DNA from 3 places in the Proteus hauseri genome. Region 3 is predicted to be linked to each of the others. Evidence: predicted binding sites of a transcription regulator. Region 3 holds the regulator's gene; each other region holds the start of a gene.

Region 1 (8,385 bases), 1.4 Mb from region 3:
CTAATCTAATATAATTAGCAAGTTATTGTTTAAAATTAATTATATTAATTTATTATAGATCCAATCTGCACTCTTTTGTAACGCTAACTCTAACCCTTCATAAAGCGGTTTTTCATTAATAGCGAGAATATCACCATCCATTGAAGAGCGAGCAATTAGCTGAGAATCCTCTTTAGGGCTAATTTCATCCCCTTTCCAATACACCCCCATCATAGGCACAGGAATTCTTCTGCCAATTAATCCTTGGTTTTTCAACGAATAGCTACTTAATGATAAACGTAGGTTATTTTCATCTATATTCCATAACCCTAATCGGCTCGCTAAAACATCAAGGTACATAACTGGAATTTTTTTCTGTAACTCTGCTTGGGTAAAAAAAGCGTGAATAAGAGGTCCTAATGCCACCACACCTTTAATTAACTTCGGATAAATATATGCCAAACGAACGGCAATATTTGCACCAAAGCGAAACCCCATTACGCCAATACGTGTATGATCAACCCAAGGTATTTCAGAAAGTTGAGTCAATACTTCACCTTGAAGTTGGCAAGTATCTTCAGTCAGTTTCTGTTTTGATGAATAACCAATTGAAGGCATATCTAACGTCAGCATTGCGATACCTTTAGGTGAAAGGTAATCTCTAAAAAAGCTAACATAATCACTTTGAAGACCATCTAATCCACCACAAAAAATCACTGTTGGATAAGGCCCTCGGCAATCTTTAGGTAGATGAAGAAAACCGGTTGTATTTCCTTTGCCTGCTAATTTGAACGTTAATTTTTTCACCTCAAAAGAAGAAAACTTCATTGAGTTTTCAAATGCTTTCATGGCTAAAACAACGGCTTGATCAGCAAGAAAATCACCATTAATAAATGGATAAGCGGCAATACTATAAAGATTAGCAGCGCGTAACCAACAATCTGCTGCTGCATCGCCAGATTCTTCTCTCAACGCTTTTTGTTGCCAAATCATCGCTTGGTGTGACCACTCAAACGACCAACCACCACGGCGATACCCCACAACAGTATCAATAAATTTTTCATCACTACGAGGCGCATCAAGAACGGCGATTCGACTCAGTACCTCTTCTATTTCAATCGGAGAAATACCACGCCAAATCCACAATAATCGCTGAATAGTACGATACCAATTCTGTTGACTCGTCCCATTGAGTATTGAATGCGTGTTGATATTCGTTTTTGGGTGTGTGTACTGTATTAACGTTGATGTTTCTGCATGTTTTGCACGAGGTTTAAACAGTGTTTCAGAAAGATTTGTATTGTTTGCCATATCACTCATCAATCAGTGGGTATCCAATAAAAGGAGGCTAAAATGTCTGAATTCATCATAGCATGAAATCAGCTTGTGCTGTGCTAATCACACCATTCAACAGCACTCAAGCATAATATTGATAAGGATAAAAATAGGCAGGCAGGGAAACAAGTAAAAAAAATCCCCACATTAAAGAAATGCGAGGACTTTTCTTATAACTATCATTAGTTTGTAATTTAAATTAATGACTCGCTATAGAATTTATTTTTGGTCACATACTGGTGGAATAAAAGCAACACCCATATCCCAAGGTTGCTCAATCCAAGTATTTTGTGGAATAGAAATCACAAAATCATCAACTAATGGGCTACCTTCTGGCTTAGCAAAGATAGTCACAAAGTGGGCTTTTGGATACATATCACGAATAACTTTAGCTGTGCCGCCAGTATCGACTAAATCATCAACGACGATAAAGCCTTCACCATCGCCTTCTGCTTTTTTTAAGATTTTGAGGTCACGCTGATGATCGTGATCATAGCTAGAAATGCAGACAGTATCCACATGACGGATACCTAATTCACGAGCAAGTAATGCAGCAGGAACTAATCCCCCACGGCTGACAGCTATAATGCCTGTCCATTGTTCGACTGGTAATAAACGTTGCGCCAATTGACGGGCATGTATTTGCAACATATCCCACGTTACAACATATTTTTCGCTCATAATATTGTGATCCTAGCTACTTGAATTCGAGAGAAGCTTTTTTGCGGAAAAAAAGGTTGCGCGAGATTATAGTGATTTAAGCGCCTAAAAACCAGAGAAAAGGTGAAATCTGGCGAGATTATTCTCATTTTTTACTAACGAGTCTTTTTTTGACTACAAAACAAACTATATAAAATATTAATCTTACATAGAGATCTAATTTCTTAGATAGAGATATGAATAGAATGACGCATTCCTCAAAATAAAATGATATTCTCGGTTACATTGGCGTATAACGCTCAGAATAATAAAGCTAACCCTTAAATAAAGCGGTAGGCTATTCATAACACAGATGCTGTTATAGGAGATTCATCGTGTCTGAACTATCTACTCTATCCCCACAACCACTATGGGATATTTTTGCAAAAATTTGTTCTATTCCACATCCATCACATCATGAAGAAGCTTTAGCCTCTCATATTCTTTCTTGGGCTGCTGAAAAAGGCCTTTTTGCTGAACGTGATGCTGTCGGTAATATTTTAATTCGCAAGCCAGCAACCAAAGGCATGGAAGATCGTAAAACCGTTGTTTTACAAGCACACTTAGATATGGTGCCACAAAAAAATAACGATACTGAACACGATTTTACTAAAGATCCGATTCAACCTTATGTTGATGGTGAATGGATCAAAGCAAAAGGTACTACACTGGGTGCGGATAACGGCGTAGGTATGGCATCTGCACTTGCTGTACTGGCTGATGACACTGTAAAACACGGCCCATTAGAAGTGCTTTTAACCATGACCGAAGAAACGGGTATGGATGGTGCTTTCGGTTTACAACCAGGTTGGTTGCAAGCAGATATCCTGATCAACACTGACTCAGAAGAAGAAGGCGAAATCTATATGGGTTGTGCTGGTGGTATTGATGTTAAAACCACAGTAAGCCTCTCTTATGACGCTATTCCTGCCAATCATGTCGTAAAACAACTCGTGTTAAAAGGCTTAAACGGTGGTCACTCTGGTGGTGATATCCATTTAGGTTTAGGTAACGCTAATAAATTATTAGCGCGATTCTTAGCGGGTCATGCAGACGAATTATCACTGAAATTAATTGATTTCCACGGTGGTACACTGCGTAATGCTATTCCTCGTGAAGCGAATATTGTATTTGCTGTTCCATCTGAAAACGTTAGCAAGTTAGAAACGCTTAAAGAAAAATTTGAAGCTTTATTAAAAAGCGAATTAGCTATTGCTGAAAAAAATCTGAAAGTTGAATTAATTGATACCACTACAGATAAACAAGCTTTCTCTGCTGATTGCCAACAACGTTTTATCAATCTACTGAATGCAATGCCAAATGGTGTTATTCGTATGAGCGATGACGTTGCAGGTGTCGTTGAAACCTCATTAAACGTAGGTGTTGTCAGCATTGTTGATAATAAAATTGAGATCCTTTGTTTAATTCGCTCTCTGATTGATAGTGGTAAAACTTATGTTGTTAGTATGCTGACAGCATTAGCAAAACTTGCTAAAGCAGATATCGAAAGCAAAGGTGGCTACCCAGGTTGGAAACCGGATGCGGATTCTCCTGTAATGCACTTAGTGCGTGACACTTATCAGCAATTATTTGATAAAGTGCCAAACATCATGGTGATCCACGCTGGTCTTGAATGTGGCTTATTCAAAAAACCTTACCCAGATATGGATATGGTTTCTATTGGGCCAACGATTCGTGGTGCACACTCACCAGATGAACGCGTTCATATTAAGAGCGTAGGTCAATACTGGCAGTTATTAACAGCAATTTTAAAAGCAATCCCTGCTAAATAATAACACTGAGCTGTAGCCAAAATAAAACCCGCAATTGCGGGTTTTATTTTAATATTCATAACGCTAAAAGAAGTTGCCGTTCGATTTGTGGATCTTGTAATGTGACATGAAATCCAACTAATCTCACTCCTCGCCCATTTCTACGTTCATGCCAAGCTTGATAAGCAATTTTAACGAGATCTTCTTTTTCTAAAATAGGATGCGTATGTTCTTGTGTGGTTAATTGAAAATCATCGAACTTTAGTTTTACACCCTGCCTAGCAATGCGTAAATCCAGTTTTACTTTTATTAATCGTTTTTCTAATTCGTCATATAGCCCATCAAGTAACTTACGACACTCATCCCATGAATTAATATCTTCAGCAAAAGTACGTTCTACACCAACTGATTTTCTTAACCTATCTGGATTTATTAAACGCTCATCAATGCCGTGACTACGCTCCCATAAATTCTGTCCAAATTTTCCCAACGCTTTAACTAAAGAAATAACGTCAGTACGGCGAATATCAGCACAAGTTTTTAATCCCATTTCTTGTAATCGCGCAAAAGTCACTTTACCTACCCCAGGAATTTTATTCAGAGGTAACGTTAAAATAAAGTCGTCCATCTGTTCTGGCGTAATAACAAATTGTCCATTGGGCTTATTAATATCAGAAGCAATTTTGGCTAAGAACTTAATCGGCGCTATTCCAGCAGATGCGGTTAAATGTAGTTCATCAAAAATTTGTTGGCGGATAGCTTGAGCAATTAACGTCGCTGACCCCTGACAGTGCACACTATCGGAAACATCAAGGTAAGCTTCATCAAGTGAAAGCGGCTCAATGAGATCAGTATAACGAGAGAAAATTTGGCGGATCCTTACTGATGTTTCTTTATATAGTGCCATTCTACCCGGTAATACGGTTAAGTGAGGGCAAAGCTTAAGAGCATTGGCTGTAGACATCGCGCTACGTACACCAAAACGGCGTGCAGGATAATTTGCCGTACAAATAACGCCACGCCTAGATGCATTTCCTCCCACAGCAATAGGAATATCTTTCAATGCTGGGTTATCTCGCATTTCAATCGCAGCATAGAAACAATCCATATCTACATGAATAATTTTACGCATACAATTCACCCTTAATAATTTACTGTTTAAATATACAGTAATTGAATATTAACTACAATTTTTATCCTTGTTTATGCTCCCTCATTTAGGGTGTTTTTCTCATAAAACTCTGAATAAGTCCGTTTAGTTATAGAATTGTCACAAAGAGATGATAGATTGTTTTTTGCTGCCTTACTTGCTCTGAATTTATTTTTGTTATTCATACATTCATGTAAATAATCATATAAAACAAGGAAATGAATTTTCATGGTTAAATTATTCATCGCAACTTCTCTCTTTTTTTATTCTATTTTTCTTATGGCCTCTCCTAAAATTATTGCACATAGAGGGGGTGCTGCAGACGCTCCTGAAAATACTGAAATCGCTATAAAAACAGCGCTCAATAACCAAGCGGATGCCATTTGGATAACGCTACAATTATCAAAAGATAATATCCCAGTGCTTTATCGACCGAGTGATTTAAAGAACCTAACAAATGGACAAGGTGTTATTTCTCAATTCACAGCTGAAGAGTTAGCAAAATTAGACGCTGGCTATCAATACGGTGAAAAACAACAATACCCTTATCGTAACAAGGGTATTACCATCCCAACGTTAGAATATATTCTAACTCAGTTCCCAAACACTCAATTCTATCTCGATTTAAAATCACCTGATGCTGATCCTGCAAAACAGGGAAATGCATTAGCAACTGTATTAAATCGTAATAATGCACTACATCGTACCCGCGTTTATTCAACGAATACCAAATTCCTTGATGCATTACCTGATAATGTACAGCGGTTTGAAAGCCGAGATGTCACTCGTGACATTCTGGCAAACATTACAATGGGGCAAATTTGCTTATTACCAGAAAATCTTGATGTGACTCGTTGGTACGGATTAGAACTACACCGTAAAGTTGAAGTCGTAGAAAAATACACACTAGGAGAAGCAAAATCAGCATCTGTTTTAAGTTGGAATAAAGATGCTATGTCTTGTTTTCGTGCGGGTGGCAATGCACATATCGTTCTGTTTGGTATCAATACAGAAAAAGACTATGATCAAGCCACACAATTAGGTGCTGACGCCGTTATGGTTGATTCGCCTGCGAATATGAAGAGTTTTAAAAAAGATTAATATTTTAGTTATAACATTTCCAATTATTTATAAGAAAAAAGAGTGACGTTAAATATTAGCGTCACTCTTTTTATTTGATTTATGTTGATCGATTAAATAATAGCGGCGATACCAAACTATTTACTTATCTATCACTTTCAATTCAATTTATAAAATACGATTTTTATTTAATACTTCCTGACGAGCAGCTTCTTTTGCCATTCGCTTTTTACGTGCATCACAAGGTTCTGGACAATCGCACTCTTTTTCAATACCAATAGAACCTAAACCACCACAGCTACCTTGAATGCTTTTGCGTTTAACAATATAACCTAACGCCATGCCAAAAAATGCCAGCAGGAACAAGATGAAGGCAAAAAGAAATATTTTTAACATAACCTTCTCTCCTTAAATTCTATTTTTTCAAAAATGGGGCGAATGCCTTACTATAACGCTCTTCAAACCCCTTTTCAGTTTTAACTATCATAAAGACAGGAATATTTAACTCATTCGCGACTTCTAAGCCTTTTACTGGCCCTAATACATTTAACCCAGTTGAGAGGCCATCAGCGCTCATACAATTTGGTACAATCACTGTAATTGAAGCAAGGTTATGCTTAATAGGACGGCCAGTTGTTGGGTCAATAGTATGAGAAAAACGTATTCCATCTTCTTCAAAGTAATTACGATAATCACCAGAGGTGGCAATTGAATTATCGCCCGGTTCAATTATTAATTGTACACTTTGGTTGGTACCGTCATTAGCTGGCTTTTCTATCGCGATACGCCAGCGTTTATCGTTACCATTCACGCCCTGAGTTCTTACTTCTCCACCAATATCCACCATATAATTAGTGATATTTTGAGAGATCAAATACTCTGCAACGACATCAACACCATAACCTTTAGCAATAGAAGATAAATCGACATAAAGCTCAGGAATTTTTTTAATTAATGAGTTACCTTCCACTGTTAGATAATCAATACCAATCCACTGTTTACGTTTTTCTAACTCATCTTCTGAAGGTTGATGAATAAAACGGCCTTCAGGGCCAAACCCCCATAAATTAACCAAAGGCCCAACGGTGACATCTAATGCACCATCAGTCATTTTGTTAATGCGAATTGCTTCACTCACCACTTTTGCGGTTGCTGCTGAAACAGGAAATGGTGTATTGATTTCACGGCTTTGGTTGAAACGACTTAATTCAGAATGAGGACGATATGTTGACATCTGATCATTAACTTCTTCAAGAATACGATCAATTTCTGTCTGTAAGACGGCCTGTGGAGGTGAATTACTATCAGGAACATATTTAATCGAGTAATAAGTTCCCATTGTTTCGCCTTCTAATACCTGCTGTTTTTCACCACATGCAGATAATAATACCAGCGCAAACACCATCACTATCCAATTTATCATCTTTGTTTTTAACATAACTCTCTCTTCTGATCATAAGCGCCCACATCTGTGGGCGCTTGTCATTTCATTCATGCTTTATAGAGAATTTGGATCAACCACCAAAATCATCAAGCATAATATTTTCATCTTCAACACCTAAATCTTTCAGCATTTTAATAACTGCTGCATTCATCACTGGTGGTCCACACATATAGAATTCACAATCTTCTGGTGCGGGATGATTTTTGAGGTAATTTTCAAAAAGCACATTGTGAATAAAACCAGTGTAACCAGTCCAATTATCTTCAGGCAATGCATCTGAAAGCGCGACATTCCAAGTAAAGTTTTCGTTTTCTTTTGCAAGCATATCGAAATCTTCGGTGTAGAACATTTCACGCACAGAACGAGCACCATACCAGAAGCTAATTTTGCGCTTAGAATGCAAACGTTTTAACTGATCAAAGATATGAGAACGCATTGGTGCCATACCTGCGCCACCACCAATAAAGATCATCTCTGCATCGGTTTCTTTAGCAAAGAACTCACCAAATGGTCCGGAAATTGTCACTTTATCACCCGGTTTTAACGACCAAATATAAGATGACATAATTCCTGGTGGTACATCAGGATTACGAGGCGGAGGCGTTGCAATACGCACATTTAACATGATAATACCGTGCTCTTCAGGGTAATTAGCCATAGAATATGCACGAACCGTTGTCTCTTTTACATCAGAAACATAGCGGAATAAATTAAACTTATCCCAATCTTCACGGTACTCTTCAGGTACATCAAAATCTTCGTAACGTACTGTATGAGGTGGACACTCTATTTGAATAAAGCCACCAGCACGGAAAGGAACAACCTCACCCTCTGGAATTTTGAGTATTAATTCTTTAATAAACGTTGCTTTATTATCATTAGAGACAACTTCACACTCCCATTTTTTAACACCAAAAATCTCTTCT
Region 2 (8,385 bases), 1.6 Mb from region 3:
GCTCACGAACTTGAGCAAAAAAGAGAACTTTAATCATGCTTCCACCTTAAAGTGACCTGATTTGCCACCTGTCTTTTCTAATAAACGAACAGGCCCTATCACCATATCTTTTTGTACAGCTTTGCACATATCGTAAATCGTTAATGCGGCAACAGAAGCCGCGGTTAATGCTTCCATTTCAACACCTGTCTTGCCAGTTAAACGGCAAACAGATTCAATGCGCACACGGTTAGATTCAGTGAGTGCTTCTAAACGAACTTCTACTTTGGTTAATAACAGCGGATGACATAATGGAATTAATTCCCATGTCCTTTTTGCTGCTTGAATGCCTGCAATACGTGCCGTTGCGAAAACATCACCTTTATGGTGCTTACCTTGCGTTATCATAGCTAATGTTTCTGCCGACATTTCTACAAAAGCTTCGGCACGTGCTTCGCGTACAGTTTCAGCCTTAGCGCTAACATCCACCATATGGGCTTCACCGGCGGCATTAATATGAGTTAGTTGAGACATGCACAACTCCTGAAATTAACGAAATAACAGAGCGAGAAAAATTATCCACCGATAACGGACAAGTTCGGTGTAATACCGCTATCGCCCTGATGTAGAAAATGCGTTTCTCGTTTATGAAGAAGACCACCCTGAATGCGTTGCTGTAAAGCTTCTTGCTGATAATCGTCGGCAAGTAAATCACGCAGCGGAATACCATTTTCGCCAAATAAGCATAGATGGAGATTACCAATAGCAGAAACACGTAAGCGATTACAAGTCAGGCAAAAGTCTTTTTCATAAGGCATGATAAGACCAATTTCACCTTGATAATCAGGATGAGTAAATACTTGAGCAGGCCCGTCACTACGAGCGCGAGGAATTTGTATCCAACCTTCATTTAATAAGCGTTGTCGGATAACTTCACCAGATAGATGAAAACGGTTAAAAATATCGCTGCCATCTCCGGTTTCCATTAATTCAATAAAACGCAACTGAATGGGTCGGTCTTTTATCCAATGAAGGAAATCTGGCAGATTTTTATCATTTACGTTACGCATTAGCACAACGTTTACTTTTACTTTTTCGAAACCAGCACTAAATGCGGCATCAATGCCCTCCATAACTAAAGAGAATTTATCTTGCCCTGTAATAGCATGGAATTGGCGGGGATCTAAACTATCAACACTCACATTAATCGCACTTAAACCAGCATCGCGCCATTGAGCAACATCACGTGCTAAGCGGTAGCCGTTAGTCGTAACAGCGATTTTTTTGATGGAAGGTTCTTCGTTAATAGTCGCAATAATATCGGTAAAATCGCGACGCATTGTTGGTTCACCACCAGTTAAACGAATTTTTTCTGTACCGAGGGCAGCGAAGGATTGTGTAAGTCTGCGAATTTCATCTAACGAAAGGAATGACTTATGACCATTAGGCTTATAACCATTAGGTAAGCAATAAGTACAACGGAAATTACATACGTCGGTGATAGAGAGACGTAGATAAAAAAACTTACGGGAAAACGCATCAACGAGTTGTTGCATAATAACACCTTTCCAAATTCGGGAGATGCTGGCATTTCTACCTTGCACCCTGGTGGCTTTAGCCACGGCCAGAACATCATATCGTTCACAACAGTTTTCGACTTAGATGTTAAGGCTAGGAGTTAATCTTTACCTGTTTTTGACAGGTTTCTTATACCTATATAATTAGTGTGGATTCTACCTTCTAATTTGGTAAAAAGCGAATTTTGTTTTCGCTATATAATTTATAATACAACGACTTACGACACTTCAGTCTCTTTAATAACATAAGTAAAACCACTTTCATTGGTTAAATAATAGGCTACCAATAGTAAATTAAAACTAAGAATGTGATGAAATCACGCCGTGATCATAGGCTTAAAAAATAATTGTGATAAATTAGCCGCAAATTTTTAAAATTAAACAGGACAAATATGCGAAATCGCACACTAAGTGATTTAGATCGTGTTGTTGCCCTTGGTGGTGGTCATGGCCTTGGACGCGTGCTTTCTGCACTTTCCTATTTAGGCTCTCGCCTTACAGGTATTGTAACCACAACAGATAATGGTGGCTCTACAGGCCGTATTCGCCAAGAAGAAGGCGGTATTGCTTGGGGAGATATGCGTAATTGCATTAATCAATTAATTACAGAGCCTTCTGTGGCTTCTGCAATGTTTGAATATCGTTTTTCAGGTACCGGTGAGCTAGCAGGTCATAATTTAGGCAATCTCATGCTTAAAGCACTAGATAACTTAAGTGTTCGACCGCTTGAAGCAATCAATCTTATTCGTGGTTTATTAAGAGTTAATGCCCATTTAATTCCGATGTCTGAACAAGCTGTCGATTTAATGGCTATTGATGATGAAGATCGCGAAATTTACGGTGAAGTTAATGTCGATAATTTACCTACAATCCCTAAAAAATTAGACCTTTATCCTAAAGTACCCACAACACGAGAAGCGATAGAAGCGATAGAACAAGCTGATTTAATTTTAATTGGTCCTGGTAGCTTTTTTACCAGTTTAATGCCGTTATTATTGTTGCCAGAACTTGCTCAAGCATTACGACGTAGTAGTGCAACTACTATATATATTGCTAACTTAGGTAAGGAACTTAGCCCTGCGGCGGCAAGTATGACGATGTCAGATAAAATCGCCATGATGGAAACCTATATTGGTTCTCAAACCATAGATGCCGTGATCCTTAGTCCTGAAACACAATACGAATCAATGAAAGGCCGATTGATTGTGCAAGCACAATTAGAAGCAAAAGATGTCCCATATCGTCATGATCGCCATCTTTTAAGTAAAGCGATAGAGTTAACATTGCAACAATTAGGACAACGTAACGCATTAAGTCACGCCACAAAATAATGTGATAAAAAACAGTTTACTAAAAATAATATTGTAAAAACAACATGATAAAAAAGCATTATGCTAATTTTTGATATAGCAATGCAAGTAAATTATTTTTATATTATCTTTCGTGACGAGTAAAATATAAGCGAGTTAAATAAAAACCGCACCTGAGAATATTATCTTAAAGGTGCGGTTTTTTGCGTTTAATAGCCTCACATAATCATTAATTACATCTACAAATAAACGATTAAATACAATGTAATTTACCTAACTATTAAGCTTTTTCAGTGTGATACGCTGGCTAATTACTTCCTCTATTTCATCAAGCGTCATCGGTTTATCTTCTTTCATAAGCCCTAAACCGGCAACAGTACGAGTAAAAGACATAAGATCAAGCGGAGGTAAATTCATTAACCAATTTTCTTCTGTTGCTAAGGTACCTTCTGCATTAATGATATTTTGAATAGTATCTGAAAATGTTTGATGAGAAGAAACCCAATCTTGATCGCCACTTGCCCATAACCAACGTGTAGCAATAAAGTTTTTCCACATATCTTCCCAACCATCATAAACACGACGTAACATAGACGCGCTCATTAATGACCATGTTTGTGCTTCTTGTTGAGTAATATAGCCTTGTTTGCAACCTTCTAAACAGAGCTTACTAAAACGGCAAAAATCCCAAATTAAATATTTGCCATTAAGAATATTCATTCTGTTGGTGCTCATCATATCAATTTGCCAAAGGCGTTCATTCTTATCATTTTCAGTTAACTCAGATAATAAAATATCATTTTTCATTGACTGAATATCGCCATCTTTAGCATCGACAATTTGATCACGGAGTTGATAAAAATCGTAGGTGTGGCCTTGAGTTAATAACCAATAAAGTTGATAAATTAAATCCCAGCGGTCGTTAATTCCCCAACCGGAAGATAATCCACCATCACTGTCACTTTTTTGATAATCATTATATGCCCATTCATTCATTACGGCATAAGGCATCCCAACATATAATCCCCATTCATTAGGCAATAGAACTGGGGGCTGATTATTTTCTTCTACAACAAGATTAGATCCCTGCACTTTTGGTGGCTTTGACGAATCGCTACCTTTTATAGCAAACTTACGTAACCACTTAAAAAGCAGAACGAGGAAAAAAACACCAATAATTACACCCACAGAGCTTGGAAACCCTGCCACAACATAACCACTCATTCACTATCCTTAATGTCTTTTTTATCTTTTTGTATAATTGAGACTCTCTGTTTAAGGTATTTAAACAGCACAAGCTTATTAAGGGAATAACAATTGGATAAATTGTCGATGATAAAAGAGAAAAGGCATAATGACAGACAGATATTTTAATAATACTTGTCGTATTATGCCTTTAAGCTTATGCCCTTAAGCCTATGCCCTTAAGCCTATGCCCTTAAGCCTATGCCCTTAAGCCTATGCCCTTAAGCCTATGTTTTTAAATCTATACTAATAGATTTACAGCTTAACTTATATCTTAAAATATAATGTTAAGAATTAGCGATAAATTGCGCTCTTAATGCTTGAAGCTTATCACGAAGCCCTGCGGCTTTTTCAAACTCAAGATCTTTAGCATGTTGATACATTTGAGCTTCTAAACGTTGGATCTCTTTTTCTAACTCTTGCGTTGAAAGCAGTGGGTAATTATCTTCTGCATTAGCCGATTTATGGCCTTTTTTATTACGTCCTTGCGATGGCTGACCAATTTTTAGAATATCACCAACTTTCTTATTTAACCCTTTTGGTACAATGCCATTTTCTAAGTTAAATTGCTGTTGCTTCTCACGACGACGTTCTGTTTCGTCTATCGCTTTTGCCATTGAATCGGTGATCCTATCACCATATAAAATAGCCCGACCTTCAAGGTTACGAGCAGCACGACCGATGGTTTGTATAAGAGAGCGTTCTGAACGTAAAAAACCTTCTTTATCAGCATCTAAAATTGCAACCAAAGAGACTTCTGGCATATCCAGCCCTTCCCTTAATAAGTTGATACCCACCAGCACATCAAACTCACCAAGACGCAAATCACGAATAATTTCAACACGTTCAACTGTATCGATATCAGAGTGTAAATAGCGAACACGTTCACCGTGCTCTTCAAGATATTCGGTTAAGTCTTCAGCCATTCTTTTAGTTAGCGTTGTAACTAATACACGCTCATTTTTGGCAGCACGAATGCGTATTTCAGAAAGTAGATCATCAACCTGAGTTGCAACTGGTCGCACTTCAACAATGGGATCAAGTAAGCCTGTCGGTCGAACAACTTGCTCAACAATATCTGTACCTGATTTTTCTAGCTCATATTTACCCGGTGTTGCAGACACATAAATAGTTTGAGGTGCTAATGCTTCAAACTCTTCAAAACGTAATGGACGATTATCAAGAGCAGAAGGCAACCTAAAACCATATTCGACTAATGTTTCTTTACGAGAGCGATCACCTTTATACATTCCACCTATTTGTGGGATGGTAACGTGTGATTCATCAATGACTAATAATCCATTAGCAGGTAAGTAATCAAATAGCGTTGGAGGTGGTTCACCAGGACCTCGACCAGAAAGGTAACGTGAGTAGTTTTCGATACCAGAGCAATATCCCAATTCATTCATCATTTCTAAATCAAATTGAGTCCGCTGAGAAACACGTTGTTCTTCGACCAGCTTATCGTTTTCTAATAATACTTTTCGTCGTTCAGCCAGCTCAACTTTGATTTTTTCCATCGCATCAAGAATGCGTTCACGAGGTGTTACATAGTGAGTTTTAGGATAAACCGTAAAACGAGGAACGTTATAGTGAATTTGGCCTGTTAGTGGATCAAACAATGATAACCGTTCAACTTCTTCATCAAATAACTCAACGCGTAATGCATAGTCATCAGACTCAGCAGGAAAGATATCGATAACTTCACCTCGGACACGGAAGGTGCCTCGCTGAAAAGCTTGATCGTTACGGGTATATTGCAAGTCAGCTAAGCGACGCAAAATAGCACGTTGGTCGATAATCATGCCGTTAGTAAGATGTAGCATCATTTTCAAATAGCTATCAGGATCACCCAAACCATAAATAGCTGAAACCGATGACACAACAATAACGTCTTTACGCTCTAATAGTGCTTTCGTTGCCGATAAACGCATTTGTTCGATATGTTCGTTAACAGAGGCGTCTTTTTCGATAAAAGTATCGGAACTTGGTACATAGGCTTCTGGCTGGTAATAGTCATAGTAAGAGACAAAATATTCTACCGCATTATCAGGAAAGAACTCTTTCATTTCACTATAAAGTTGAGCTGCCAATGTTTTATTGGGTGCCAGTACCATCGTTGGGCGATTAAGGTTTGCAATCACATTGGCAATAGTGAATGTTTTACCCGACCCTGTTACCCCTAAAAGAGTTTGGTGTGCCAGACCATCTTCTAGCCCTTCACATAATGAAGCGATAGCCGCGGGTTGGTCGCCTGCGGGCTTAAATTCTGAATGCAGTTTGAACGCTTTGCTCATATTCTCATCTCCTAACAACCTCCCTCTTATAATACTGGATAAAAATCCAGCTTCAATCTCTATCTATTAAAATTTGTCTGAATAATTAAGCTTAGGTTATCCCCAGTTTTAAAACTGGTTTTTTTAAAAAAATCAAGCCCCAATGTTTGAATTATTCTTAGCAAACAAATCAGGTGAACCACTCTATTGCTTTTATTTAACTAACTGATAAAAAACAATAAAAAATAAAAGTTGAGAATAACATCAATCTTTGTCAATGCCTTGTCTTCTCTCGATTCAGCGTATTTTTATAATGGTAATACACAAGGTTATCCACAGGAATAGTGGATAACTACACAAAGTTGTTATTCCTCGGTAAGTTACGTCTTTTTTTCACTGATTAAAAATCGATAAAAATCAGCGAAATTTATTTTTTTTATTTTTATATTACAATTAAATATCTTCGCTAACTTTATCTGTTTGTTAAACAAAATTAGTCTATTTTTAACGCGGAAAGGTTTAAATACGGTGTAAAATCATGCTTTTTAACACTATTTAGGTAGGGTATTTTGCCTAGCAACGGTGCATGTAAATGTTGTTGTAAGGTATCAAGATATTCGGTTTGATATTCACCCGCAGGTTCAACTTCATTTGCTACCCAGCCTGCTAATGTTAAACCAGACTGAATAATTGCTTTTTGAGTTAATAACGCATGGTTAATACATCCTAATTTAATACCTACGGTTAAAATAACAGGCAGTTTTTCTGCTATCACCCAGTCAGAAAAAAATGTTTTACCCGATAATGGCGTAAACCAACCACCAGCACCTTCAACTAATATCCAATCGGCTTGATGTTTTAAGCGAGATAAACCTTCACTTATTACTTGTAAATCAATAGGCTGTTTCATTTTTTGGCTAACAATATGCGGTGATGTTGCCGCTTCAAAACAGTAGGGATTAACCTGTTGATAAGCCAACTCAATAGTGCTGTGTTGTTGTAATGTTAGCGCATCAGAATTGCGTAATTCACCAGAATGCCATTCACTCCCTGAAGCAACAGGTTTATATCCTGCTGTTTTATAACCTTGTTTTGCTGCACATTGCAATAAAGCGCTACTCACTACGGTTTTACCCACTTCTGTATCTGTTCCTGTTAAAAACCATGTTTTAGCCATGAGATACTTTTCCTATAACCAATTGATATGTTAATAAATATTTACCTGACTCTGTTTTCCACCTTTTTTCTAACTCACGATATTTTTGCCGAGTCATTAAACCTTTTTGTCGTCCACCCTGTAGATAATTCGCCCCCACACCTTTTAGTGAGGCAAACAATTCATTTAATGAATAATATTGCTCAGTAACATTTTCCGTAAATAGCTGTATTTTAAAGCCAGTACATGCTTTTTCTATTTCATTAAAAGATAAGAAAGGGTTGATATGAGAGTGTTCATCAATAGATTGCCAAGCGTCTCTGACTTCTTGCAACGTTGATGTTCCAAGGGTCGAAAAATAAAGTGAGCCGGAAGAATGTAAAGTCCGCATTAACCTTTTGATGGCTGAAGGTAAATTATCGCACCACTGCATCGCCAAATTACTAAATACGATATCAATGCTTTTATCTTGAATAGCACAATGTTCAATATCACTCAGTAGATAACTATTTGCACGTTGCTGACTTTGTGCAACTTGTAACATTTGATGAGATAAATCGAGCGCGATAACGTATTTTCCTCGCTGTCTCCATTGCTGGCTAAAATAGCCAGTACCACATCCCGCATCCAATACAATACAACCAAGCTCATTATTAGCGAGCGCCATTAATTGCTCACCGCTATAACGTTGGATCAACGCATAATCATCATAATATTGAGCTGCTTTACCAAAAGTTTGCGCAAGGCGCTGTTTATCTGTTTTCACTGAAGAAGCCATGAAGAGTCTCGATTAACATCGTAATATCTGAAATAGAATGGCTAGCGGTTAAGGTAATACGTAA
Region 3 (8,385 bases):
CCGTTCTCGTTTCCAGCTTTCAGATAAACCTTTATTATTAACCGAGGTATTCTTACCAGCATCACCAGTGTATGAAAAGTAGTTAAGGGGAGCTAAAAATTGGAGGGAAGTATGACGCACAATAAATGGCAGGCATATAGCCGTTTAATGCGTATAGATAAGCCTATCGGAGCGCTATTATTACTTTGGCCAACTTATTGGGCTTTATGGATTGCCGCAAAAGGCTTTCCTGATTGGCATATCCTGATTGTATTTACTATTGGTGTGTTTTCTATGCGTGCCGCTGGGTGTGTAATAAACGACTTTGCTGACAGAAAAATTGACGGCAGTGTTGAACGAACTAAAAACAGACCCTTACCTAGTGGAGTCGTAACAGAAAAAGAGAGCAAAATAATCTTTATTGTTTTGGTTCTTTTTTCATTTGGATTAGTGCTGACATTAAATACGATGACCATTTGGTTATCTGTTGCTGCATTAGCGCTGGCATGGTTTTATCCCTTTGTAAAAAGATTCAGTAATTTACCTCAACTTATTTTAGGTATGGCATTTGGTTGGTCAATTCCAATGGGATTCGCTGCTGTTTCTGAAAGCTTGCCTTTTGTATGTTGGCTGCTGTTTTTGGTCAATATTATTTGGTCAGTCGTTTACGATACACAATATGCAATGGTTGATCGTAATGATGATTTGAAAATTGGCGTGAAATCTACTGCGATTTTATTCGGTCGTTACGACAAAATTATTATTGGTATTTTACAATTAATAATGTTAGCGCTATTAGTGGCTATCGGTATTATTTTAAACCTAAAAGGTATCTATTATTGGTCTCTTTTATTGGTTACAGCGCTGTTTATTTATCAACAAAAACTTATTGCAGAGCGTGAACGCGCCCCGTGTTTTCAAGCCTTTATGAATAATAACTATGTTGGCTTTGTTTTATTTGCGGGTATTGTATTTAGTTATTTTTAAGTTGAGTTTACTGCTAACTATTAGTGATTTATAAAATAAAAAGGGATAAGCCACGGCTTATCCCTTTTACTTTTTATTAGATTAATATTGTTGCCAAACTCAATCTATATAAGCAATTATTTATCAGCTTGCTTGGTCGTCTCTTTATCTTCAGGAATTGCTGTATTGTTATCTTCAGCAATGCCTACGCTTTCAATGGTTAAACGAATTTCAGGTGACATCAATTTCGCAATCACTTGATAAAGCGCGGAAGCATCTGCTTTTAGGATATCTTCATTATCGTTGAGATAGCCTTCTTCGCGTAGCGTCGAGACTAATGTTGAGAATACTGCCTTATCAAAGAATTCAGGTGCATTAATACCATGCAACACGGAAAGACGCTGAGCCAAGATACGACTCTCTTTTTCGAGTAAAGAACGACTGATTTCTGGTGCGAAATTCAGTAAAGAGAGGGTAATGCCATAGCGTTGTAAGGTTTCTCTCACACTAGCAGCTAAAAGTTGTAATGGGCGAATACGTGCTGGATTGATACGTAGTAAGCCATCATTATCACAACTAATAAGACGCTGGCGACACAGTTCCGCAATCAGAGTATTAATGACTTCAGGAAGTTCTTCCTTTTCATAACGGATAAATAGCTCCGATTTGATAAGAGGAAAAATTAACTCAACCTGTTTCATTAAATCATCACGATGGATACGTTCGTGGTGCAGAATAATACTGGCGATCAATGACGGAGTTATCACCAAGTGAATCGTATTATTGCGATAATAGGTCATTAATACCGCACTTTCACGAGGAAGTACCACGATATCGCCAAGACTGTCTTTTTCGACTTGGAATTTATCTGTTTGCAGTGCATGTTCTAATAATGCTTCAGCATTTTTATCAGAAACAATCATATCGCTCGAATATGGAACATTGCGCAACAGTTGAAGATAACTATCGATTTGCTCTAACAGCTGTTCTCTGGTGAGCGCACGCTGACGCGATGCGAGTAGTGCTGTTGAAACGAGGTTAATCGCATTAATCGATGCCGCGTTATTAATATTCACCATAATGTTATCAGCCAACGAGCTTACCGCCGGGTTTAACCAGCTTGGGCGTTGTGGCTCGATAGGATCAATATCGTCACGCCATTGTGGCACAATTTGATTAAGATATTGTGCTACAGAGATAGGTTCACCAAAGTTAACATAGCCTTGACCCAGATTACGCAATTTACGTAACCCTTTGATCATCTGCATAAAGCCTTCTTTCTCTTTAGTTGCACCACGTAATTCTTTGGCATAAGTAGCCACTTCCATAACGTGTTCATAACCAATATAAATAGGCACTACAGAAATAGGACGAGTTTCACCGCGTAACATGGCTTGAACAGTCATTGAAAGAGTTCCTGTTTTAGGATCTAACAATCGGCCTGTTCGTGAACGTCCACCTTCAACAAAATATTCAATAGAGTATCCACGAGAGAATAGCTCACCTAAATATTCACGGAAAATGGTGGAATAAAGCTTATTGCCTTTAAAGGTTCTTCGTATAAAGAATGCCCCTAAACGGCGAAATATCGGGCCTGCTGGCCAGAAGTTAAGGTTAATTCCTGCTGCGATATGCGGTGGTACTAACCCTTGATGATAAAGGACATAGGAAAGAAGCAAGTAGTCCATATGACTACGATGACAAGGTACATAGACAATTTCATGTCCATCTTGTGCCAATTGGCGAACACGTTCAGCGTTGTAAACGTTAATACCTTGATAGAGCTTATTCCATGTCCAGCTTAATACTCGGTCACTAATGCGCACGGCTTCATAAGAGAAGTTAGCTGCAATTTCTTCCATAATATCAGTGGCATTTTTGCGAGCTTTATCCAACGAGATTTTTTTCGCTTTTGATTCATCTTCAATTGCTTTTTCAATGGCTTTTGATGCCAATAATTTCTTGAAGAGATCTTGGCGCGCTGGCAGCTTAGGACCAACCGCAGCGAGGCGTTGGCGAGAAAAGTGAATACGAGCAACACGTGCAAGTTTTCTCGCTATACTGGTATCAGTGCCATGTTCATTTGCCATATCTCGCATCGAGACGGTTGGCGAGAAACGAACAAAGCTATCTCGTCCAAGCCACAGGATCGCCATAAATTTCTGGATCCCATTAAGCAATCTTAGGTGAGGAACGCCATTATGACCTTCTCGACCAGGAGATCGACCAAACATCACAGAAACAGGCAACATCTCTATATCAAGATGAGGATTATTGCGATGAGCATCGAGATACGCATGAAACGTTTTTACCGAGTCTTTACGCGGGTCTGGTGAATAATAGCGAAAGAGCCTTGGGCCATCATCAATAAAGACGTAGGCAGGTAATTTGGTTCCGCTAATGTCTATTGGCTGCAGTGGATCAGGCAGGCCTAAAGACAAACATTGCTGTCGTAATGTAAGTAAGTCAGCCTTAGAATGATAAGGCAGAACATAAAGGAAAGATCGCGACGTATCTAACCCTAATTCTGTGATAGGATTAGTCGGGACTCGTTTGCTTTTTACCAGTAATTTTAGTGGTAAATTCAATGTGTTATAATATATTTTACGCCAAGCTGACATAAATAGTTGTAGCCTCTTATTAGCAATACTTTGAAAGCATAACAGAAAGTCTTTCTGAGATCTGTGGTGCTGTGACAATATTAATAGAGAAAAGTGGCAAATTAATAGTTTGTTTTCGATAGAGTTTATTATGGCTAATCAAAATAAAGGTTTTACCCGGATCATAAAAGCGGGTGGTTATTCATACAAGGGCATTCGTGCGGCATGGCTTAATGAAGCTGCATTTAGACAAGAAGCCGTTGTAATGTTAGTGGCAATTATCCTTACATTTTTCATTGATGTCAGTGGGCTAGAGCGCATTTTACTCATCGGTTCCGTCGTGCTGGTGGTTATTTTAGAACTGGTTAATAGCGCAATAGAAGCCGTTGTAGACCGCATTGGCCCTGAATATCATGAACTTTCAGGACGAGCCAAAGATATGGGCTCTGCCGCCGTTCTTATTGCTATTATATTGGGATTATTTACTTGGGGAACTATTCTTTGGGGACATTTTTTCTCTTAAAGGTAAAAAAGTCGGTTTTAGCCTGAAAATAATCTAAAGATGAGTGTTTTATATTCATTTGTGGTTCCAAATCTGCATATACCTGTATATACTCACAGTCTGACTGTATAAACAAACAGGGGGCGGAATGAAAGCATTAACTGCAAGGCAGCAACAGGTTTACGATTTGGTTCGTGATCACATTTCGCAAACGGGTATGCCACCAACACGGGCTGAAATAGCATCTCAACTTGGGTTTCGCTCACCAAATGCGGCAGAGGAGCACTTAAAAGCTCTTGCTCGTAAAGGCGTGATAGAAATTATCTCTGGTGCATCTAGAGGTATCCGTTTGCTACTAGAAGAAGAGCCAGATGGCTTGCCATTAATTGGGCGAGTTGCTGCTGGTGAACCTCTTTTAGCGCAAGAACATATCGAAAGCCATTATCAAGTAGATCCTGCATTATTTAAGCCAAGTGCAGACTTCTTATTACGTGTTAATGGTATGTCGATGAAAGATATTGGTATTATGGATGGCGACTTACTTGCTGTGCATAAAACCCAAGATGTACATAACGGACAAGTTATTGTTGCCCGCATTGAAGATGAAGTTACGGTAAAACGCTTTAAGAAAAGCGGTAATAAAATTGAGCTTCATGCAGAAAACCCTGAGTTTTCACCCATTATTGTCGATTTACGTGAACAAAGCTTTACTGTTGAAGGTTTAGCGGTAGGTGTTATTCGTAACGGTGAATGGTTATAATTTGTACCAAAGTAAGTCAAAACAACTTATTTTATAAAAATGCAGATGATGTGTTTATTCACTAAATCATCTGCATTTTTTGTTTGTTCTAAACGCTATCAACGTGGCTTATAGTCGCCCGTTTTTCTATGTTTAAGATTTTCATCAATACTATGGTCATGATGACAACCTTCAGGATGTGTACACTCTTGTGCTTCATGGCATTGTGAACATAAGCCGTGAATTTCAATCACACTATGGCGTAAATGAAAACCACCATCCTTTGCTAAAATTGCTATCGCATCTTCGATTTTATGGCTGTTTTTTTCAGTAACAGATAAACAGCGATCACAAATCAACATCACAGAAGTGTGCTCAATATCATCAAAATGATGACACAGCACATAACTATTGGTGGATTCTATTTTATGGATAAATCCTTGCTCGAGTAAAAATTCTAGCCCGCGGTAAACCGTTGGCGGTTTTGCTTGTGGCTCAACTTGGCGTAGTAAATCTAATAAATCGTAGGCGCTGATAGCAGAAGGTTGCTGCATGATCAGACGCAATACTGCCAGACGTTGTGAAGTCAGGCGAACACCTCGTTTCTGGCAGATCTTTTCTGCCTGAGCGAGCAATTTCTCTTCATTCATGGGGATAAGATGCTCTCAGACGTTATTAATTGCCCAGATCCTACCATATTTTTCAAGAGTAAACCTTTGTGTAAAGTGGGGTTTTATGAAAATAACTTTGCTTGTTTATTTTGTTGTTACACATTGTTTATTGGTGTTTTATTTGGATAAAAAAGCAGTTTTGTATTTGGTTTGGATTATAAATGTGAATGGTGTGTGCTTACTTTACACACCTAGTATAAGGCTGCTTTATTAGGTAAAGCGCTTTATATAAGAAAAATATAATTCGCTAATTATAAAAAACCCAGCGATAAGCTGGGCTAATTCTTTACGAACCAGTTCTTAGATAAATCTATCAGAACGGAATATCATCATCGAAGTCGATAGGGGGTTCGTTGCTTTGTGCTGGGGCAGCAGGTTGTTGAGCAGGGCGAGATTGTGTGCCACCACCGCTAAATTGTTGTGATGCTTGTGGCTGTTGTGGTTGACCCCAACCGCCTTGACCACCTTGTGAAGGTGCGTTGTCTTGTCCTCGACCGCCGCTACCTAACATCTGCATGGTGCCACCGATATTAACGACAACTTCAGTGCTATATCTGTCTTGACCACCTTGGTCTTGCCATTTACGAGTTTGTAATTGGCCTTCGATATAAACTTGTGAACCTTTGCGCAGATATTCGCCTGCAATTTCAGCTAACTTGCCGAAAATTACCACACGGTGCCACTCGGTTTTTTCTTTCATTTCACCGGTTTGTTTATCGCGCCAGCTTTCTGAAGTTGCCAGTGTCAGGTTTGCTACTGCACCACCACTAGGCATATAACGGATTTCTGGATCCTGCCCTAAATTACCGATAAGAATAACTTTGTTTACGCCTCTGCTCGCCATGTGCGGTACTCCTGCGAAAGTAAATTTTTTGAAATCATAAGCGAATAAGTTTATCACGTACGCTAAAATTTGAATATGAACTTGATGAATTTCTCATTTGAGGAGGTCGTCGAGATTTTTTGTTTCAAACTGTGTGTTTACATTATCATCAAGTTTCACTTTATATACTGTATATCCATTCAGTTGGTTTTGTGTAATAATAATCCGATTATTTCTTTTTCGGCGACTCTCTTAATCCGGGATATGTTCATGGATAAAATCGAAGTACGGGGCGCTCGCACCCATAATCTAAAAAATATCAATTTGGTCATTCCTCGCGATAAACTTATTGTTATTACGGGGCTTTCTGGCTCAGGCAAATCTTCTTTAGCCTTTGATACCCTCTATGCAGAGGGACAGCGACGCTATGTTGAATCGCTTTCAGCTTATGCTCGCCAGTTTCTTTCATTAATGGAAAAGCCAGACGTTGATCATATTGAAGGTTTATCACCCGCTATTTCGATAGAGCAGAAATCGACATCACATAACCCGCGCTCTACGGTGGGTACTATTACTGAAATTCATGACTACTTGCGTCTATTATTTGCGCGAGTTGGTGAGCCTCGTTGTCCTGATCACGATATTCCATTAGCGGCACAAACCGTCAGCCAAATGGTAGATAACGTTTTAGAACAACCAGAAGGTAAGCGCTTAATGTTGCTTGCCCCAGTTGTTAAAGAGCGAAAAGGTGAACATATCAAGTTGCTCAATAACCTTGCTACACAAGGTTATATTCGTGCACGTATTGATGGCGAAGTGTGTGATCTCTCTGATCCACCAACACTAGAGCTACAGAAAAAACACACTATTGAAGTAGTCATAGATCGTTTTAAAGTGCGAGATGATCTAGCGCAGCGTTTAGCGGAATCTTTTGAAACCGCATTAGCGCTTTCTGGCGGCACTGCTGTTATTTCTGATATGGACGATAGTAACGCTGAAGATATTGTTTTCTCTGCTAATTTTGCTTGTCCAGTGTGTGGTTATAGCATGAGCGAATTAGAACCTCGCTTATTCTCATTTAATAACCCAGCGGGTGCTTGTCCTACTTGTGATGGCTTAGGTGTACAACAATTTTTTGATCCGGAATTAGTCATCCAAAATCGTGAAATTTCTCTTGCTGGTGGTGCTATTAAAGGCTGGGATCGTCGTAATTTCTACTATTTTCAGATGTTACGATCTTTAGGTGAACATTATCATTTCGATGTTGAAGCGCCGTTTGATTCACTGCCAGATAATATCCAAAAAGTGATTTTAACGGGGTCAGGCAAAGAAAATATTGAATTTAAATATACTAATGATCGTGGTGATGTGGTTGTTCGTCATCATCCATTTGAAGGTGTATTAAATAACATGGAACGCCGTTACCGCGAAACAGAATCAAGCGCGGTACGTGAAGAACTTTCTAAATATATTAGTAATTGTTCTTGTACTTCTTGTGGTGGTACACGTTTGCGCCGTGAAGCGCGTCATGTGTATGTTGAAAACACGACGCTGCCTGAAATTGCTGATTATAGTATTGGTCATGCGATGACCTTTTTCCAAAATTTAAAACTTAGCGGTCAACGCGCTAAGATTGCTGAAAAAGTGCTGAAAGAGATTGGTGACAGACTTAAGTTTTTAGTTAATGTGGGTCTAAATTACCTCACACTTTCTCGTTCTGCTGAAACTTTATCGGGCGGTGAAGCGCAACGTATTCGCTTGGCAAGCCAAATTGGTGCAGGTCTTGTGGGTGTAATGTATGTATTAGATGAACCTTCAATTGGGTTACATCAACGAGATAATGATCGCCTACTTGAGACATTGATCCATTTACGTAATTTAGGTAATACTGTGATCGTGGTTGAGCACGATGAAGACGCGATCCGTGCCGCTGATCATATCATTGATATTGGGCCAGGTGCGGGTGTTCATGGTGGTGAAATTGTTGCTCAAGGAACACTAGAAGACATCATTAATAATCTCGATTCACTCACTGGTAAATTTTTAAGTGGTGAACGCCGTATTGAAATACCCAAACAACGAGTACCTGTTGACCGTGAGAAAAT

The links. The regulator LexA, encoded in region 3, represses DNA repair genes until DNA is damaged. The targets are predictions, from matches to a motif close to TNCTGTATGTACATACAGNA.
Region 1: dinB (DNA polymerase IV) is a predicted target of LexA. The motif match lies at 4,938-4,957, and genes of this name have one in related genera.
Region 2: uvrB (excinuclease ABC subunit UvrB) is a predicted target of LexA. The motif match lies at 6,441-6,460, and genes of this name have one in related genera.

The regions. Positions count from the first base shown of each region.
Region 1 covers NZ_CP026364.1:2,532,113-2,540,497, reverse strand. Annotated here, with positions in the region: gene frsA (esterase FrsA) at 40-1,290, opposite strand; gene gpt (xanthine phosphoribosyltransferase) at 1,534-1,995, opposite strand; gene pepD (beta-Ala-His dipeptidase) at 2,349-3,806, shown strand; gene dinB (DNA polymerase IV) at 3,862-4,917, opposite strand; gene PH4a_RS11510 (glycerophosphodiester phosphodiesterase family protein) at 5,164-6,036, shown strand; gene nqrM ((Na+)-NQR maturation NqrM) at 6,184-6,411, opposite strand; gene PH4a_RS11500 (FAD:protein FMN transferase) at 6,431-7,453, opposite strand; gene nqrF (NADH:ubiquinone reductase (Na(+)-transporting) subunit F) at 7,530-8,385, opposite strand, start outside.
Region 2 covers NZ_CP026364.1:2,735,001-2,743,385, reverse strand. Annotated here, with positions in the region: gene moaD (molybdopterin synthase sulfur carrier subunit) at 1-37, opposite strand, end outside; gene moaC (cyclic pyranopterin monophosphate synthase MoaC) at 34-513, opposite strand; gene moaA (GTP 3',8-cyclase MoaA) at 555-1,535, opposite strand; molybdenum cofactor riboswitch at 1,525-1,669, opposite strand; gene yvcK (uridine diphosphate-N-acetylglucosamine-binding protein YvcK) at 1,949-2,887, shown strand; gene PH4a_RS12475 (DUF1266 domain-containing protein) at 3,140-4,090, opposite strand; gene uvrB (excinuclease ABC subunit UvrB) at 4,399-6,408, opposite strand; gene bioD (dethiobiotin synthase) at 6,881-7,564, opposite strand; gene bioC (malonyl-ACP O-methyltransferase BioC) at 7,557-8,321, opposite strand; gene bioF (8-amino-7-oxononanoate synthase) at 8,296-8,385, opposite strand, start outside.
Region 3 covers NZ_CP026364.1:1,148,226-1,156,610, reverse strand. Annotated here, with positions in the region: gene ubiC (chorismate lyase) at 1-82, shown strand, start outside; gene ubiA (4-hydroxybenzoate octaprenyltransferase) at 112-966, shown strand; gene plsB (glycerol-3-phosphate 1-O-acyltransferase PlsB) at 1,083-3,566, opposite strand; gene PH4a_RS05280 (diacylglycerol kinase) at 3,697-4,068, shown strand; gene lexA (transcriptional repressor LexA) at 4,196-4,807, shown strand; gene zur (zinc uptake transcriptional repressor Zur) at 4,906-5,436, opposite strand; gene PH4a_RS05265 (single-stranded DNA-binding protein) at 5,771-6,301, opposite strand; gene uvrA (excinuclease ABC subunit UvrA) at 6,551-8,385, shown strand, end outside.